DNA from 3 places in the Rhizobium etli CFN 42 genome. Region 3 is predicted to be linked to each of the others. Evidence: predicted binding sites of a transcription regulator. Region 3 holds the regulator's gene; each other region holds the start of a gene.
The links. The regulator LexA, encoded in region 3, represses DNA repair genes until DNA is damaged. The targets are predictions, from matches to a motif close to TGTTCNNNNTGTGTTCNG.
Positions count from the first base shown of each region.

Region 1: the regulator LexA is predicted to act here: its motif matches at 1,342-1,359, upstream of RHE_RS27215 (ImuA family protein).
Region 2: the regulator LexA is predicted to act here: its motif matches at 1,155-1,172, upstream of uvrA (excinuclease ABC subunit UvrA).

Region 1 is NC_007766.1:157,603-159,870, reverse strand. Features, by position in the region: gene RHE_RS27220 (Y-family DNA polymerase) at 1-616, opposite strand, end outside; gene RHE_RS27215 (ImuA family protein) at 537-1,298, opposite strand; gene RHE_RS34590 (hypothetical protein) at 1,471-1,731, shown strand; gene dinB (DNA polymerase IV) at 1,728-2,268, shown strand, end outside.
Region 2 is NC_007761.1:2,207,547-2,209,814, forward strand. Features, by position in the region: gene uvrA (excinuclease ABC subunit UvrA) at 1-1,032, opposite strand, end outside; gene RHE_RS10795 (single-stranded DNA-binding protein) at 1,317-1,832, shown strand; gene RHE_RS10800 (MarC family protein) at 1,915-2,268, opposite strand, start outside.
Region 3 is NC_007761.1:2,011,121-2,013,388, reverse strand. Features, by position in the region: gene RHE_RS09850 (VOC family protein) at 1-487, opposite strand, end outside; gene lexA (transcriptional repressor LexA) at 684-1,403, shown strand; gene RHE_RS09840 (ComEC/Rec2 family competence protein) at 1,384-2,268, opposite strand, start outside.

The DNA of each region.
Region 1 (2,268 bases), on a different replicon from region 3:
GCGTCACTGCCAGATCGCCAACGGTGGCGAAGCCGAGGGTTCTGAGGCTCCCGACGATCTCGGCCGGCAACCGCAGCGAGGATAGCGGCAAACGATTGACCGCTTTGGCGGTGTCGCCGCGGGGGATGATGACCGTCTCGCGATCCTTAGACCGGGCGAGCGCATGCGCGGCACCCCAGGTGTCGGCGATCGCCGCGCGCGCCGCGAGACCCCGGGCACGGAAGCGGTTGACGAGACCGGAGAGCATCAGGTCCTCGCCGCCCTGCAGGTGATCGGCGCCTTCGGTATCCATGACGATGCCATCAGGGGGATCCATGGCGACAACGGGTGAATATTGCGACAAGGCCCAGAGCGTCAGCCGTTCAAGTGTCGCGCTGTCAGCCATCGGATCGGCATCGATCATCGTCAATCCCTGGACCAGCGCCTGCGCCTTGGCAGCCGGCATGCCGACGCGCAAGCCCCGTTTGTGCGCTGCCCCGTCGGCCGCCGCCACCCATCGCTTCGACCCGCTCCTGGCGATCACCACCAGCGGCGTGTCAGGAGATAGCGAAGGATCGGCGCGCCTGATCCGGTCGGTCGGCAGTGTCGGAAGAAAGACAGATACGACCCTTGCCATCACATGCTCCGATAATGAATTCTCCTCCCTCGCCTGCCCTGACCCGCATCAGTTCTGCCAGCCAGCGCGCGCGGCCGACGCCCGGCACGGGGAGCGGCTCGGACGGCAGCACCGAGATCCGCCAACGGGTTACAGCTGCCGTCGGCATGCCGAAATCGGAGGCTTCCGTCTGGCGCCGCCATCGGCGGATCACCAGGCCTAACGTGCCCGACTTTTCCGCCGCAAGCTGCAGCCGGCGCGAAGCCGTCATCGGCAGGCGCACCAGTTCGGCGACGACGGCGCCGAGGCCGCCATACCGCAACGCCTCTTCGAAGCTTGCGAGCACCGTCTCTTCCTTGTCGCATTCGACGAAGATGACGCGATCGGGGTGAAGTCCCACCTGGGCAAGTGCTGGAAAGAACAGATCGAAGCGGGTGAGGCACCAGACCACCTTGCCGGTGGTCCGGGCCGCGATGCCGCCGATGAAGAGCGCCGCGGCCGCGCCGTCGATCGCATCGTTCCCGCCGCCGGCGACTTCGTGCAGGGCACCAAAGGCCAGGCCACCTCCGGGCAGCTGCGCATCGATCTCGCCAACCCCAAACGGAAGCACACTGCGACGGCGCGAGCCCGCTCCTTCCAGGCTGGCGATTTTCTCGCGCAACTCGTCGAGAACGGCATTCGAAGTGGCGACTGATGTGGTCATGATCTCCTTACGGCAACCCGTCTTGACTTGCGAAAATGCGATATGTTCTTTATTTGTTCTCAAAGCAAAAACGAGTCAATGCGCGCCGGACGCGTTCAAGTTGAGCGGGGCGTGGACCTGACGGATTCCATAAACGGATTCAATTCGATGGCTAAATTGGGAATTTTTTCACATGGCCCGACCAGACCTGTCGAGTGATGTGAGACTGAAGGATTATCGTGAGCCGGTTATCGAATTCAGCTGTCGGCGATGTGACCGCCATGGCGCGATCGAGCGCAAGTTGTTGGTGAAAGCGTTTGGCGCCGATGTGAGCTTCGCGGTACTCCGCCGGCGGATGGCCATGGGCTGCGAGCGCATGCAAACGCCGGACAAATGCGGCGCGCGCTTCCCATGTCTGGGGGACACAGATGGTCCTGATGGAAGCCAGTCATGACAAATGATGAAGGTCTCGAGCGGCCGCGCAAGATCATCCATATAGATATGGATGCCTATTACGCGTCGGTTGAGCAGCGCGATAATCCGGAATTACGCGGCAAGCCGATTGCCGTCGGTGGATCAGCCGCCCGCGGCGTGGTGGCGGCGGCGAGCTATGAGGCGCGCAAATTCGGCGTGCACTCTGCGATGCCGTCGGTCACCGCGAAACGGAAGTGCCCCGACCTCATCTTCGTGCCACCGCGCTTCGATATCTACAAGGCGGTGTCGCAGCAGATCCGCGAAATCTTCGCCGAATACACGCCAATGATCGAGCCGTTGTCACTCGATGAGGCCTATCTCGATGTCACGCACAATCTCAAAGGCATGGAAATCGCCACCGAAATTGCGCTGGAGATCCGCGCTAGGATCAAAGCGATCACCGGCCTCAACGCCTCGGCCGGCATCTCCTACAACAAGTTCCTCGCCAAGATGGCGAGCGATCTCAACAAGCCCAACGGCCAAGCGGTCATTACGCCGCGCAATGGGCCGGCTTTCG
Region 2 (2,268 bases), 200 kb from region 3:
TTCCAGCGTCTGGTTGTAATAGGGCGAGGTCGACTTGGCCCAAGGCGCGATCGCCCCGTCTCGTAGCGTCCGCTCCGGTTCGGGCACGATCAGGTCGGGGTCGATCTTCTGCTGGGCGCCGAGCCCGTCGCAGGTCGGGCAGGCGCCGAAGGGATTGTTGAAGGAGAAGAGCCTGGGTTCGATTTCCGGAATGGTGAAGCCCGAAACCGGGCAGGCGAATTTCTCCGAAAACAGCACGCGCTCATGCGTCTCGTTCAGCGACTTGTTGGCCGAACCGCCGGCCGAGGTCTCCTCCGGCGGCAGCGGCTTATCGGCGAATTCGGCGATCGCCAGCCCATCTGCGAGCTTGAGGCAGGTTTCCAGGCTGTCGGCGAGACGCGCCGACACATCCGGGCGCACAACGATGCGGTCGACCACGACGTCGATGTCGTGCTTGTATTTCTTGTCGAGAACAGGGGCCTCGGCGATCTCGTAGAACTGACCGTCGACCTTTACGCGCTGGAAGCCCTTCTTCATCAGCTCCGCCAGTTCCTTCTTGTATTCGCCCTTGCGGCCGCGCACGAGCGGCGCCAGAATATAAAGACGGGTGCCTTCGCCGAAAGCGAGAATGCGGTCCACCATCTGGCTGACGGTCTGGCTCTCGATCGGCAGGCCGGTCGCCGGCGAATAGGGAACGCCGACGCGGGCAAAGAGCAGGCGCATATAGTCGTAGATTTCGGTGACGGTGCCGACCGTCGAGCGCGGGTTGCGCGAGGTGGTCTTCTGCTCGATCGAAATGGCCGGCGACAACCCGTCGATCTGGTCGACATCGGGCTTCTGCATCATTTCGAGGAACTGCCGGGCATAGGCCGACAGGCTTTCGACATAGCGCCGCTGGCCCTCGGCATAGATGGTGTCGAAGGCGAGCGAGGACTTGCCCGAGCCTGAAAGCCCGGTCATGACGATCAGCTTGTTGCGCGGCAGATCGAGATCGATGCTCTTCAAATTGTGCTCGCGCGCGCCGCGGATGGAGATCGTCTTCAGTTCGCTCATCGTCTCTGCTTTGGTTTTCTGGATAACAGCCCTTATTTAGTGATGCCGACGGGCGAGTCGAGGCTGAATATCCTGGATGACTCAAGGTTTTCGATTCTGTTGACAGGATCATACGGATAAACTAGAACAAATAAAGAACAAAATTCCTGATGGATGCATGCGGCTTTCGGATGGATAAACATGTGGATTAAATGCCGCCCATGCGCATCGGCGGTCCGTGATGGTTTAAGGTGCGCCGATCGATTGAAACGCCGCCGGGCAGGGCGGCAGGCAGGGTGAGAAGCATGGCTGGTAGCGTGAACAAGGTAATTCTGGTTGGAAACGTGGGTGCAGACCCCGAAATCCGCCGCACTCAGGATGGCCGGCCGATCGCCAACCTCCGCATCGCGACCTCGGAGACCTGGCGCGACCGCAATTCAGGCGAACGCCGCGAAAAGACCGAATGGCACAATGTCGTCGTCTTCAATGAAGGCTTGTGCAAGGTCGTCGAGCAATATGTGAAAAAGGGCGCCAAGCTCTATGTCGAAGGCCAGCTGCAGACCCGCAAGTGGCAGGACCAGCAAGGGCAGGACCGTTACTCCACGGAAGTGGTGCTGCAGGGCTTTAATTCGACCCTGACCATGCTCGACGGACGCGGCGACGGCGGCGGCGCAAGCTCCGGCTTCGGCGGCGGCCGCGGCAGTAGTGGTGGCGGCAACGATTACGGCGACGACTACGGCGCGCCGTCTTCGTCCTCATCGTCGAACCGCGGCGGCGGCGGCAACTTCTCGCGGGATCTCGACGACGATATCCCGTTCTGATCGGCCGCCTATCCGGCTTGAAGAAGATCCGAGAGCATGATGCCTTTGGCGGCGTCATGCTCTTCTTGTTTTCTCACGCTGTTCAGTGCGGCGTCGCGCTGATCAGATTGAGCGCCGCCTTCGCGCCGTCAACGACGAACTGCACGGCAAGGGCGGCGAGGATGACGCCAAGGAGCCGTGTCAGGATCGCCCGGCCGGTGACGCCGAGGAAGCGGTCGAGCCTTTCGGCAATCAGCAGCATGAGGAAGGTCAGCAGCAGATTGGCGGCGATGACGGCGATCAGCTGGGCTTTTCCGACGGAGGTCGGCAGCGTGCCGGCAAGCAGGATCGTCGCCGAGATCGCACCCGGGCCGGCGATCAGCGGCAGGGCGAGAGGAAAGACGGCGATATTCTCGATATGATCCCTGGTGACGGCAGCCTCGGACGCCTTCTCCTT
Region 3 (2,268 bases):
TGATGCGCTGACAGGTAAAGAGAAAGAAGTCGGGAGCGCGCAGATCGCCTGAAAAGGCCAGTTTGAAGCTGCCGACGCTTTCCGAACCGTCGGGCATCCGCAGCGGCCGGCTGAACTGCAACATCTCGCCGGCACTCGCTCCGTTGCCGACGAATCGCCGATGATCCAGGCCGGCATCCTCGGTGAGAAAGGCCAGCGCCGAAAGTCCCTCCTCGCCGCAGCGGAAGCGGAAGGCGCGATTGCGGGCGATGAAGACGTTGCCCTGGCGGGCCGCTGCCTCGCTCTCCTCGACGCTCGCCACACCAAGCGGCTCGATATACGTCTTGTCTGCGAAGAAGACGCAGGCATTCTCCGTTCCGAAGGGATGACGCGCATCGGCGGCGACGGTGAAGCCGAGTTTGCCGAGCCTTTCGCGCGCCAGCTCGATATCGACGACCGGAAGTACCACGTGATCCAGCGGATGCGGCTTAGCGGAATGTGCGATCATGATATCCCTCCTGACACGCCAAGAGATGTGCGACAGCACTCCCCTCAATGCAAGACGTGTGTGCCAATCCGGCCAATGAAAATAAGAATCTCGACGAGTTGGCGCGAAGTTTTACGGAAATTTAGCTACTTGCGGAACACATATGGAACAGATAGTGTCTGTTCTGGATTTGTTTCAATCACGGGGTCTGACGTCGATGCTCACGCGCAAACAACAGGAGCTTCTCCTTTTCATCCATGAGCGCATGAAAGAATCCGGCGTTCCTCCTTCTTTCGACGAAATGAAGGACGCCCTGGATCTAGCCTCGAAATCCGGAATCCACCGGCTGATCACGGCGCTGGAGGAACGCGGCTTCATTCGCCGCCTACCGAACCGCGCCCGGGCGCTCGAGGTGATCAAGCTTCCGGAGGCCTATAATCCCAGCCTTCAACCGCGTCGCGGTTTTTCGCCGAGCGTCATCGAGGGCAGCCTTGGCAAGCCCCAGCCGGTCGCCGCCCCCGCTGCGCCAAAGCCGGTCGCCGACAATGGCAACTCCATCTCCGTGCCGGTCATGGGACGTATCGCCGCCGGCGTTCCGATCTCGGCGATCCAGAACAACACGCACGACATCGTCGTTCCCGCAGATATGCTTGGCTCCGGTGAGCACTATGCGCTGGAGGTCAAGGGCGATTCGATGATCGACGCAGGCATCTTCGACGGCGACACCGTGATCATCCGCAACGGCAGCACCGCCAGTCCCGGCGATATCGTCGTTGCCCTCGTCGATGACGAGGAAGCAACGCTGAAGCGTTTCCGCCGCAAGGGTGCCTCGATCGCGCTCGAGGCCGCCAATCCGGCCTACGAGACCCGCATTTTCGGGCCCGACCGCGTCAAGGTGCAGGGTAAGCTCGTCGGCCTCATCCGCCGCTATCACTGACGCTGGACGGGCCGGAATCGATGAAACGGTCGTTGCGCCAATCATAGGCGCGATGGCGCTTCCATGGTCGCGACAAAGCATCGAAGGCGGTGGTGACCTCCAGGCCACTGTCGGCGAAACGCAATTCGAGCGAACCGGTCCTGCGCAGCGTCTCGCCGGTAAACAGCGCCGCACCCGAGCGGCAGCTGGCGAAGCGCAGGCGCACCGACGTCACGACGATATCGCCGGCATCGCAGGCCGGGCCGAGATAGGCGGCATTCTCGATGACGGTGACGACGTGACCATTTGCAAGCCTCGCTGTGCACCAGGCTTTCTTTACGCAGGAAAAACGCTCCGCCTCACCCTCCGCTGCGGCCGTCCGGATGGCGATCCTCGCTTCGTTCTGCTGCTCGCGGGAAAGCCTGAGGCGCCTGTCTTTTTCCTCCGGGACTGCAGGACCATCCAACATTTTCGGCGGATGGTGCGTCGGCAGAACCAGCGCTCTCTGCCACTGGCTGAAGATGAAGTCCGATGGCCTTTCACGGTTGGAGGCGAGCGCGGCCGTGGCGACGACTGCGACGAGAGCGCCATCTTCCGAAATCACCAGATGGGGTGGCCGGGATGCCGGTAGAACCAAGACGGTAACCGTCGAGACGGCGATAAGGGCGGTCCCCACGTGGCGCAGGCGCGTCCGCAGTAGGCTCATCAGCAGGAAACCTGCCACGGCCACCGAGAAGTACCAGCCGGGCAAACGACCGATGTCGATATTCCCGCCCCAGCCGGATATCGTCTTTGCCACCGCGATCACCAGATCGAGGCCGAATCCGACCACCTTCCAGGGTAAGGTATCCAGGCCGAAAGGCATGAGCAGCATCGCTAACAGCCC